3 regions of the Mesorhizobium calcicola genome follow, and region 1 is predicted to be linked to each of the others. Evidence: riboswitches for the same ligand, from Rfam matches in the RefSeq annotation. Region 1 holds a riboswitch; each other region holds the start of a gene.
The links. A riboswitch is a leader RNA that binds a small molecule or an ion and turns the genes downstream of it on or off. The one in region 1 is predicted to bind cobalamin.
Positions count from the first base shown of each region.

Region 2: linked by a shared signal. The riboswitch ahead of ACFSQT_RS31060 (CbtB domain-containing protein) and the one ahead of ACFSQT_RS00370 (DUF1636 family protein) in region 1 are both predicted to bind cobalamin.
Region 3: linked by a shared signal. The riboswitch ahead of ACFSQT_RS30850 (DUF1636 family protein) and the one ahead of ACFSQT_RS00370 (DUF1636 family protein) in region 1 are both predicted to bind cobalamin.

Region 1 is NZ_JBHUGY010000001.1:60,779-64,047, reverse strand. It holds gene ACFSQT_RS00380 (FecCD family ABC transporter permease) at 1-5, opposite strand, end outside; gene ACFSQT_RS00375 (ATP-binding cassette domain-containing protein) at 77-1,246, opposite strand; gene ACFSQT_RS00370 (DUF1636 family protein) at 1,282-1,755, opposite strand; cobalamin riboswitch at 1,780-1,986, opposite strand; gene ACFSQT_RS00365 (substrate-binding domain-containing protein) at 2,225-3,208, opposite strand.
Region 2 is NZ_JBHUGY010000055.1:80,977-84,245, reverse strand. It holds gene cobU (bifunctional adenosylcobinamide kinase/adenosylcobinamide-phosphate guanylyltransferase) at 1-222, opposite strand, end outside; gene ACFSQT_RS31065 (CbtA family protein) at 215-1,018, opposite strand; gene ACFSQT_RS31060 (CbtB domain-containing protein) at 1,034-1,213, opposite strand; cobalamin riboswitch at 1,250-1,448, opposite strand; gene ACFSQT_RS31055 (aromatic ring-hydroxylating oxygenase subunit alpha) at 1,589-2,767, shown strand; gene ACFSQT_RS31050 (MFS transporter) at 2,771-3,269, opposite strand, start outside.
Region 3 is NZ_JBHUGY010000055.1:35,939-39,207, forward strand. It holds gene cobN (cobaltochelatase subunit CobN) at 1-41, opposite strand, end outside; gene cobW (cobalamin biosynthesis protein CobW) at 60-1,097, opposite strand; gene ACFSQT_RS30850 (DUF1636 family protein) at 1,100-1,528, opposite strand; cobalamin riboswitch at 1,568-1,773, opposite strand; gene ACFSQT_RS30855 (DUF6348 family protein) at 1,833-2,504, opposite strand; gene ACFSQT_RS30860 (winged helix-turn-helix domain-containing protein) at 2,589-3,269, opposite strand, start outside.

The DNA of each region.
Region 1 (3,269 bases):
CTCATGCGACGCACTTCAGGACCTTTTCATGCAGGTCGTTGCCCCAAAACCGCTGCGCACTTTTGGGCGACATGCGTCAAAACGCTTCCGGATGCATCGCCTTGGCGATCTTGTCGATGGCTTCGATGTTGGCGGGTCCAGGCGTCAGCTCGGCATAGCGCAGGGCGACGAAACGCTCGTTCTTGACGGCGTCCGTTTCTTTCATGGCCGGATGCGCTATCAGGAAGTCGAGCAGTTTCTTGTAGCCGCCGCCGTCCTGGTAATCGAGCAGGATGAGGAATTGCGGATTGCGCGACGCCACGGTTTCCCAATCCGTATTGCCCCAGCTGGTGTCCATGTCGGCCATGATGTTGTCGCCGCCGGCGGCTGATATCATGGCGCTCGGAATGGCGAACCTGCCCGCGGTGAACGGCTTGTCCTCGCCGGAATCATAGAGGAACACCCGCGTGCCCTTGCGGTCGCCGACCTTGACGGTGATGTCTGCGAGCTCAGTCTTCCAGGATGGCGGCGCGGCGCGGTTCGGAACCTCGAACACCGTCAATTCGCGGTCTTCGGTCGGATGGCGCAAACGAAAGACGTCGACGCCGAAAATCTGGTGGATCAGCTGTTGGGTCAGCGCTTCGCGCGGCGCGGCGAACGCTTGCAGGCGGGCATTGTTCATCACCGCGACCCTGGTGGCGAAGGGTGCCACCAGGGCAAGATCGTGCAGCACCGCGATCACGGTCATGCCGAAGCCGGCCACGAGTTCGAGCAGTTCGCCGCGAGCGCGCGGGTCGAGATGATTGGTCGGCTCGTCGAGGAACAGGATCCTCGGCTCCTGCGCGATGGCGCGCGCCAGCTGGGCACGCTGGCGCTCACCTCCCGACAACGAACCGATGGTTCGCCCAAGCAGCGGCAGCAGACCGGTCCTGCGCAGTGCGTCGACGACAATATCGCGTTCGTCGCTCCTGCGCCTGCGGCCGGCGTGCGGAACCCGGCCAAGCTCGACATAGTCGATCACCGCCAGCCGCGGATCGGGCTGGTCGGTCTGACCGACCACGGCGATATGCAGCGCCCGCTCGGCGGCCGAAATCCTCTCCAGCCGGCGCCCGCCAAGCTTCACCTCCCCGGAACTTGGCCGCAGCATGCCCGACAGCATGCGCAGCAGCGTCGTCTTGCCGGCGCCGTTGGGACCGATGATGGCAAGGCGATCACCCACGGCCACCGAGAGGCTGACCTCATGGACCAGATCTCGGCCATTCGCCACGGCGCTCAGGTCACGCGCTTCGAGAACCGGCGCTGTTATCGGCAGTTGCCCGCCGGATCGCCCGGACCCGGGATGCGCGCCAGCGTCTTGCCGGCCAAGCCCGCCGGACGCTGTCCCGAATTGCACCAGCCATCGGCGAGCGAAGCATGGAGTCTGGCAAATCGCACGAGATCGCCGACATCGGCCTGCGCATCGATAGAGCCGAAGAGATAGGCGGCCTTGCCCGATGCCTGGAAGGCCACCGTCAAGGGCCGCGCGCAGCCGGCCATGCAAGCCACGCCCTCGACAGTGAAGCCATGCGCCGCCGCGGGTTCATGGTGGGCCGAGAGCCGGGAACGCAAATCGGCGCACAGGCTTTCACCCGACCTGATCCCTGTCGGAACGTCGCGGCAAAGCGTGCAGACAATGATGCGGTGAATACGATCGGTGTCGCCGTCCAACTTTCCGTCACTTTCCAAAACTGGCGACGGAAGGAAGCTGGCGAATCGGCCGACAAGACCGATGTCCATGTCTCCTCCCGGCACACCCCGTCCGGTTAACTCATGCTGATGGCAGGTCTCCTGGCTCGCGGGTCGTTGCGCCATCCTGCCTTCCCAGCCTTGCCGGCCAGTGGCATTTGTGGATTTTGCTCGCCGCTTACAGTTGCGGGGGCAGCCACGGCTTCGACCCGAACAGGCCTCACCGTGTTCCCTTTTCACCCCTTGCCTTTCAGCTTGGGGACCATCACCGGCCACCGTAGATTTCCGTCGATCGGGTCGCAACGATTCTTTTTCGACCAGACCTGCTACCGTCGAAGCAGGAGCCGGCGGCCTCGTCAGAAAACGCGCATATGCAACGCCCTCTTGTTATGTAATAACAGAACTCTTAGAGAGATACATCATGTCGCTGTCTGTCGTGATCATTTCGACTTGCCGGTGAGGGTTGCGAACGCGCGCAGGGCGGGGTCTGGAACCCCGCCCTGGATCGGACAATCTGAGCTTACTTGCCGGAGAGCTGTTTGGCGTTCTCGGGCGTGATCGCGGTGGTGTCGACTGTGACCGTCGAATCCACCGAGGTCGCACAATCGAGCAGAATCTTCTTCGACATCTCGATCGCTTCCTTGGCGCCAGTTGGATAGGTGAAGGTCGCCGCCCAGTCGCCTTTCGCCACCGCCTCGATGCCACCGGCCGGGCCTGGCAAGCCATCTGTGCCGATGATCTTGACGTCCTTGCCGGCGCCCTTGGCGGCTAGCAGCGCGCCGGCCGCCATCATGTCGTTCGAGGCATAAAGCACCTTGATGTCGGGGTGCGCCTGCAGCATAGCCGAAAAGGCGGTCTGGGCTTTGTCCGGCACCCAGTCGGCGGCCTGCTCGGCGACGACCTGGATCTTGGCATTCTCCTTGACGCCATCCTTGAAGCCGTTCAGCCGTTCGACTGCGGGCGTAGAGCTTGGCAGTCCTTCGAGTACGGCTGCTTCGCCACCATCGGGCAGCAGGGTCTTGGCAGTATATTTACCCGCCTCGAGCGCGATCTTGTAATTGTCGCCGCCGATGAAAGCGGTGTAGTCCTTGCCGGGATCGCCGACCGTCTTGCGATCGAGTTCGATGACCGGAATGCCGGCATCCATGGCGCGTTTGACCGCCGGCGTCAGCGGTGCCGCCTCGAAGGGCGAGATCAGCAGCAGATCGACCTTCTGGGTGATGAAATTGTCGACCTGCGAGGTCTGCGTGTTGACGTTGCCGGCGCCGTCGGCGATCTGCAGCGTGAAGCCCGGCACTTCCTTGGCCGCCGCGGTCAACTCGTCATTGACGTGCTGGCGATAGGGTTCGGCATTGTTGGCTTGCGAAAAGCCGATGATGAACTGGCCGTCCTTGGCGCAGGCCTTGACCATCGGGTCGGCAGCCTGGGCGGCTCCCGCGATGCACAGGCCAGCGCCTGCCAGAAGCGCGGCCCTGAGGGCACGCCTTTGTCTTGTGGTTTTCATACTCTCTCCTCCTCGTCGGGCCGGAGCCAGACCTTGGTTGACTTCCACTTGCTGCCGCCAA
Region 2 (3,269 bases), on a different contig from region 1:
AAGCGCGCCGGCGAGATCAAGCGGTGCGTCGATGGTCGCCCAGCCTTCACCGCGCCGCGAGCGGTGCAACGCGATGCGCTCACGCATCTCGTCATCATAGGCTTGCGCCGTGGCGAAATAGGTCCATGGCGGCGGCAAGGCCGTCGCCAGGGCTTCGGCATGCGCGCTCTTGCCGGAGCGCGCACCGCCGATGATGAAGGTCAGCTTGCTTCGATCAGGCAAAGCTGTCGCGCAGGCTGGTCGCGGTGCCGGTGAAGCGGCCGCGCACCACGCCGACGACCGCTCCGAGCACCAGCCAGAACACCAGATTGGTCACCGTCACCGCCACCACGAACTGATGGTGCAGGCCTTCCGGGATCGGCGTCTCGAAACTGTCGGGCTGCGGTGCGCCGACGATATGCGGCGCCACGATCAGCAGGACCGCAAGGATCGCAAGCGGCAGCGACTTGCGGAACGCGATCAGGCCGAGACCCGCCGCGGTCGCCGCCACGGTTGCCCACCACCAGATCTGGCGCTGCGTGAGATCGGCCGCCGGCATGGCCGGCAATTCCGGTGGCAGGCCGAGGCCAGGCGCCAGCGTGAAGACGGCAAAGCCGGCCAGGCCCCAAAACACGCCCTGGCGCCAATTGCCGATGCCGCCGGCGAATTCCGAAACCGCGACCAGGACAAGCGCGAAACCGATGCCGGTGACGATGTTGGCAACCACGCTCAAGGCGAAACGCTCGAAACCGTCAGCCGGCGCCCAGCCTTCGTCTTCCGCTGCCGGAACGGCTGCTTGCGCCGGCGCCGGGGCGGCTGAGCTCATGACGTTCCCCGCCGGAGCGGCTGTGGTCATGGCATTGGTATCCGTTGCGGCCGGAGCGGCATGGTCATGGTGATGGCCGCCGCCGGCCTGTTCGTAGACTTCCGCCTTGAGGATCAAAGGCACGGTTGCAAAGGCCTGCATGCAGGCGAGAACGACGCCGGCCACGAGCCCTGCGATCGCCGCGATGAACACGACGTTGCGAAACAGGTTCATGATGTCAAATCCTCGTCAGTGGCAGGGAAATGCCATCGAATGGCGATAGTCGTGAGCCGCATTGTGGACCGCATCGATATGCGAGAAGCCGACAAAGCCGACGACGAAGATGCCGAGCAGCGCGACGAGTGCAAGCTGCATGAAGCGCGACTGCGAGGAGACGGAGGCGCCGAGGGAGACGGAAGCGGTAGTCATGTCTTGTCCTTTCGCCCTCCACCCGAGGGCATCGAAGTCAGTTTCCTGTCGCCGGCAGGTCTCCTGGCTCGCGGATCAGCGCCCTTCCCCACCTTCCCGAAGAAAAAACCTTCAGTGGCATATGGAGAGGACTACCGCACACAGTTGCGGGGGCAGCCACGGCATTGGGCAAGACGTTCGCCCGCACCGCATTCCCTCTTGGCTCCAAAACGGAACCGACGACAGCGCGACTATAAGGAAAATCGCCGTGCGCGGCAAACCAAATTCCGCCGACAACCAGCGCGATTGCGCCATGCGGATAAATCGGTTCTCCGGCACGACAATTGACAATTCCCGTGGTCGGGTGTCGGCTGGCGTCGTCACAGGAAGCCAGCCATGCAGCCCATCGCCGGCGAGCGCGATCGCTATAACGGCCTGACCCGGGCCGAATCGACGCTGCCGTCCTCCGCCTATTGGGACATCGAAACCTATCAGCGCGACCTCGACGCCATCTGGTACAGAAGCTGGCTGCTCGTCTGCCGCGAGGCCGATCTTGCGCAGCCGCTTTCTTTCCGCACCTTCCGCATCGGCACGCAGGAAATCGTCGTGCTGCGCGACGAGACCGGTGAACTGCGCGCCTTCCATAACACCTGCCGCCATCGCGGTTCGCAGCTTTGCCAGGAAAGTGAGGGCCGGCTGAAGGCACGGCTGATCACTTGCCCGTATCATGCCTGGTCCTACTCGCTGCGTGGCGAGCTTGTGCGCGTTCCGTCGAAAGCGCTGCCGGACGGCTTCGACAAGGCGGATCACCCGCTTTATCGCGTAGCGCTGTCGGTGTGGCGCGGCTTTGTCTTCGTCAATCTGCAAGAGGACGCCGCCGGCTCGGCGGAAACATCCTTCGATCCGGCGTCAGGTGGTCTCGCCAACTGGCCGCTGGAAACGCTGGTGACCGGCCACGTGCTGCGCAAGGTGATGAACTGCAACTGGAAGATCTTCTGGGAAAACTTCAACGAATGCCTGCATTGTCCGGGCGTCCACAAGGACCTGTCGCGGCTGGTGCCGATCTATGGCCGCGGCCTGATGGGTCGCCATGACGATCCGGAATGGTCCCGCCACGCCGACAATGACGCGCCGGAATTTTCCGGCGGCCTGCGCGCCGGCGCGCAGACATGGTCACGCGACGGCCAGGCGCACGGGGGGCCGGTCTTTGGCGGCCTGACACCTGCCGAGCGCGCCGCCGGCCAGACCTACGCCACCAACCTGCCCTCGATGTTCGTCGTCGGCCATGTCGACTATGTCAGAACCGTGCGGCTGGTGCCGCTCGGCCCCGAGCAGACCGAGCTTGTCGCCGAATGGTTGTTTGCCCCCGAGGCGCTCGATGCAACCGATATCGACAACATCGTCGCCTTCGGCAAACAGGTGCTGGAGGAGGATGCCGCAGTCTGCGAGGTCAACCAGAAAGGCCTGCGCTCGATGCGCCACGTGGCCGGTGTGCTGATGCCCGAGGAATACGACCTGTTCCGCTTCCACAACTGGGTCCGTGAACGGCACGCGGCAGTTTCGCCCAAGCCCTGAAGGTCACAGCGACTTCGGCAGATACCGCCAGGTCACGAAGCCGCAAACCGCCGCCAGCAGGCCGAGCGTGACGAACACCGACCCCAGCCCGAAAAACGCCAGCACCACCGAATAGACCAGCGGCGGCGTCAGCTCGGAAAAGTCGAGATAGGTGCGGTACACCGCCGCCATCTGCGACCTTTCATAGGAGCGCACCGAGCGCATGAAGGCGGTCGAGCCCAGGGCGTCCAGCGCAATGGTGAAGAAGGCGCCGCAGAGCAGCAAGCCACCGGTCAGCAGCGGCACGGTTTCGCCGACCGCACCCGCCGCCAAAAGCATGGCCGACATGGCGAAATAGGCAAATGTCATGGTTCGCCGGCCACCAAAGCGCTTGCCCGCCTTGCCCCAGAAGATGGCCATGAACAGCAGCGCGTTGCCGGCCGACACCAAAAGGCCGCCGGCCAGCTTGCCCTCGCCGGTGATCACCATGAACAGCGGCCCATAGACAAAGAATGTCGTCCAG
Region 3 (3,269 bases), on a different contig from region 1:
AGGTCGTCGAGTGAGGCGGAGGTCGTGGTGAGGATGTGCATCGCGATCCGTGGTTTGCGTCAGCCGGCGAGTATACGCTCGATGGCCGGGCGGTTCAGCCCCTTCAGTCCGATGACGACCAGGCGCGAGCGGCGGTCGTCCTGCGCCGTCCAGGCGCGGTCGTAATAGTGATTGACACGCGGTCCGACGGCCTGCAGCAGGAGCCGCATCGGCTTGCCGCCGACCTCGACAAAGCCCTTCACGCGCAGCACATTTTCTTCCTCGGCGGCGGTGGCGACGCGTTTTGCCAGCTCATCAGGGTTGGCGATCGATGGGATGTCGATGACGAAGGAGTCAAAGTCATCATGCTCGTGGTCGAGCTCGTCGTCATGGTGGGTTTTGCGGTTTTCGATGTCGTCTTCCACGGCGAGGCCGAGGCCGAGCAGCACCGATGGGTCGACCTTGCCTTGCGAGGTCGGCACGATCTTTACCGCGCGGGAGATGTGCTCGTTGATGATGGCGTTGGCGCGGATCGAGCCGGCGGCGTCCATCAGGTCGCTCTTCGACAGGATGATCAGGTCGGCGCAGGCGATCTGATCCTCGAAGACTTCCTCGACCGGATCGTCGTGATCGAGCGTCTCGTCCTGCGCGCGCTGTGCCTGGAGTGCGTCCATGTCGTTGGCGACACGGCCTTCGGCCAGCGCCGGTCCATCGACCACGGCGATGACGCCATCGACCGTCACGCGGCTTTTCACCGTCGGCCACTGGAAAGCCTGGACCAGCGGCTTGGGCAGCGCCAGGCCCGAAGTCTCGATCAGGATATGGTCGACTTTCGGCACCAGCGACAGGATCTGGTCGAGCGCCGGCACGAAATCGTCGGCAACGGTGCAGCAGATGCAGCCATTGGCCAGTTCGACGATGTTTTCCTCCGGGCAGGTGTCGATGCCGCAGCTCTTCAGGATTTCGCCGTCGATGCCGATGTCGCCGAATTCATTGACGATGATCGCGATGCGCTTGCCGCCGGCGTTTTCCAGGAGATGGCGGACCAGCGTCGTCTTGCCTGCGCCGAGGAAGCCGGTGACGACGGTGCAAGGGACGCGGGAGACGGAGGCAGTCATGATCAGTCCTTCAACAGGTCGAGGGGAGGGATGCGGGCAACGAGGCCGCGCTTGAGGCTATCGGGACGACCGCGCCATGGGATCAGTCCGTCGGTGGAGGTGGCGAAGAGTTTGGCGCCGGTGACGAGGTCGGCGCCGCTGGTCGCGGTCAGATCGCCGAAGACATAGCTCCAGCAGCCGTCGCGCAGGATCGCTGCGCTGAGGCGGCGCTTGCAGTTGCCGAGGCATTCGACAGTGCGGACCCGGATCGCTTCCTCCGCCGCGGCGCGGCGCGTGTCGTCGGCGAGCAGTTCCCCGGCACGCGGGTGGCCGTCGGAGCCGGTCTCGTCGCGGCAGGAGGCGCAGACGATGACGGTGACGCCGGACAACGCATCGCCATCGGCGGACGAAACATCCGCTGCACCAGCCGAAATACTGCCGTTATGATCCAAAAATCGGGCTCCTTGCCCGGAAACCCGCCGGGCGATCGGATTCTAATGTCGCAGACGGCAGGTCTCCTGGCTCGCGAGTCATCGCCTTGGGTAGCCGCCTTCCCGGGAACGCCCCAGTGGCTTTCGGCCTTGGCTCTTCGCTTACAGTTGCGGGGACAGCCGCGGATTTGGGATTTTTGTCCCGCACCGCATTCCCTCTTAGCCCCTGCCGTTGCTGGCAGAGGACCATCTGTACCGGATTTAGGCTTTTGCGGGGAGTTGTGTCAACGCACGGCTACGACATGGCGATGTCGGCCCAAGGCTCTCACGAGCCGCCAACCGGCAGAGCCAGGATAACTTGACGGATTGCTTGATAGCCATCGCCATAATCCCAGTCATGGTTGCGGGCCAGATCCTGTCCTTCTTGCCAAACCGCGTTGTCGAGAAGGACCTCGACACTAATTGGCTCGCCTTTCAAGCCTGCCACAAAGGTACGTACAAAATGACTGCCAGGGGACGCGGAAGCCGTGAACAGCTTTTCCAGCTTGGCATAGAATGCTGGATAACCCCGGTTCAGCGAGCAAAGCTCGGTTGTGGCCTGGGAGATGACCGGTCCGCCATAGATCTTCCAGGGGGCATTTTTTCGCCAGATCTTCCAGCTGGGAATAGTCTGCTGCCAAATTTCTACCTCGGCCTGCATGTTGTCGCAGACATGATCAGCCAGTCCCTCAATGGCTACATGGAAAACCCCTCGGAGAAATTTTTCAAACGCCTGATTCAATTCTTCTTCGCGTGTGTCACCGAAGCCAGCGAAGGATTCAATGACCGGCTGAACGTCAAGCAGCGGAGAGAAGATGTAGATTTCGAGAACCAGCCTACCGCTAGTGCCCGTCTCGAAAATCTCAGCCTCAAAACGAAGTTGCCTCGACTGGAGCGTAACGTCTTGTTCTCTACGTATTGCATCCATTCCATGTGCAATCAGCGCACCATGGATCATGTCCAGCACTTTGTGCGAACGCCATTGCAAAACCTATCAAGCTTGTTGAAGCGTCTATGGCAGAAGTTACTGCGGTTGGCCATGTTACCGAATTGCTAGCGCTGGCCCCAAATCCCCAGCCGGCGTCACTTCCATTCGCTCAAGGCCAAGCCAGCCCTGCATCTGCTTCAGTTCCTCGAGGAGTTCTGCGGCGGTCTCAGGCGGCGCGCCGGGTTCGGCGTAGGCGGCGTGGACGCGTAACACTCCAGCGGGCCGGTCGGCCTTGAGGTCGACGCGTGCCACGATCCTGTCGCCGAGCAGGAACGGCAGGACGTAGTAGCCGTATTGGCGCTTTTCGGCAGGGGTGTAGATCTCGATGCGGTAGTGGAAATCGAACAGCCGCTCGGTGCGTGACCGCTCGAAGACGACGGGATCGAACGGCGCCAGCAGGGCACGGGCCTCGATCTTTCGTGGCAGGCGCGCGTCTTTGTGAAGATAAGCCCGCTTGTCCCAGCCTTCGACGCGCACCGGCAACAACTCGCCTGTTTCAACCAGTTCCTCCAGCCGGCCCTTCATGTCGGCGGGCGACAGGCGGAAATAGTCGCGCAGATCTCCTGACGTCGCCACGCCGTGGGCGCGGGCCGAGATGCGCAGCAATTCGCGGTGCGCGTCCTCGGCGGCGGGCATCGGCAGATCGAGGATCGCCTGCGGCAGCACGCGCTCCGGCAAATCATAGAACCGCTCGAAACCGCGACGGTGCGCCGTGGTGATGCGCCCGGCCCAGAA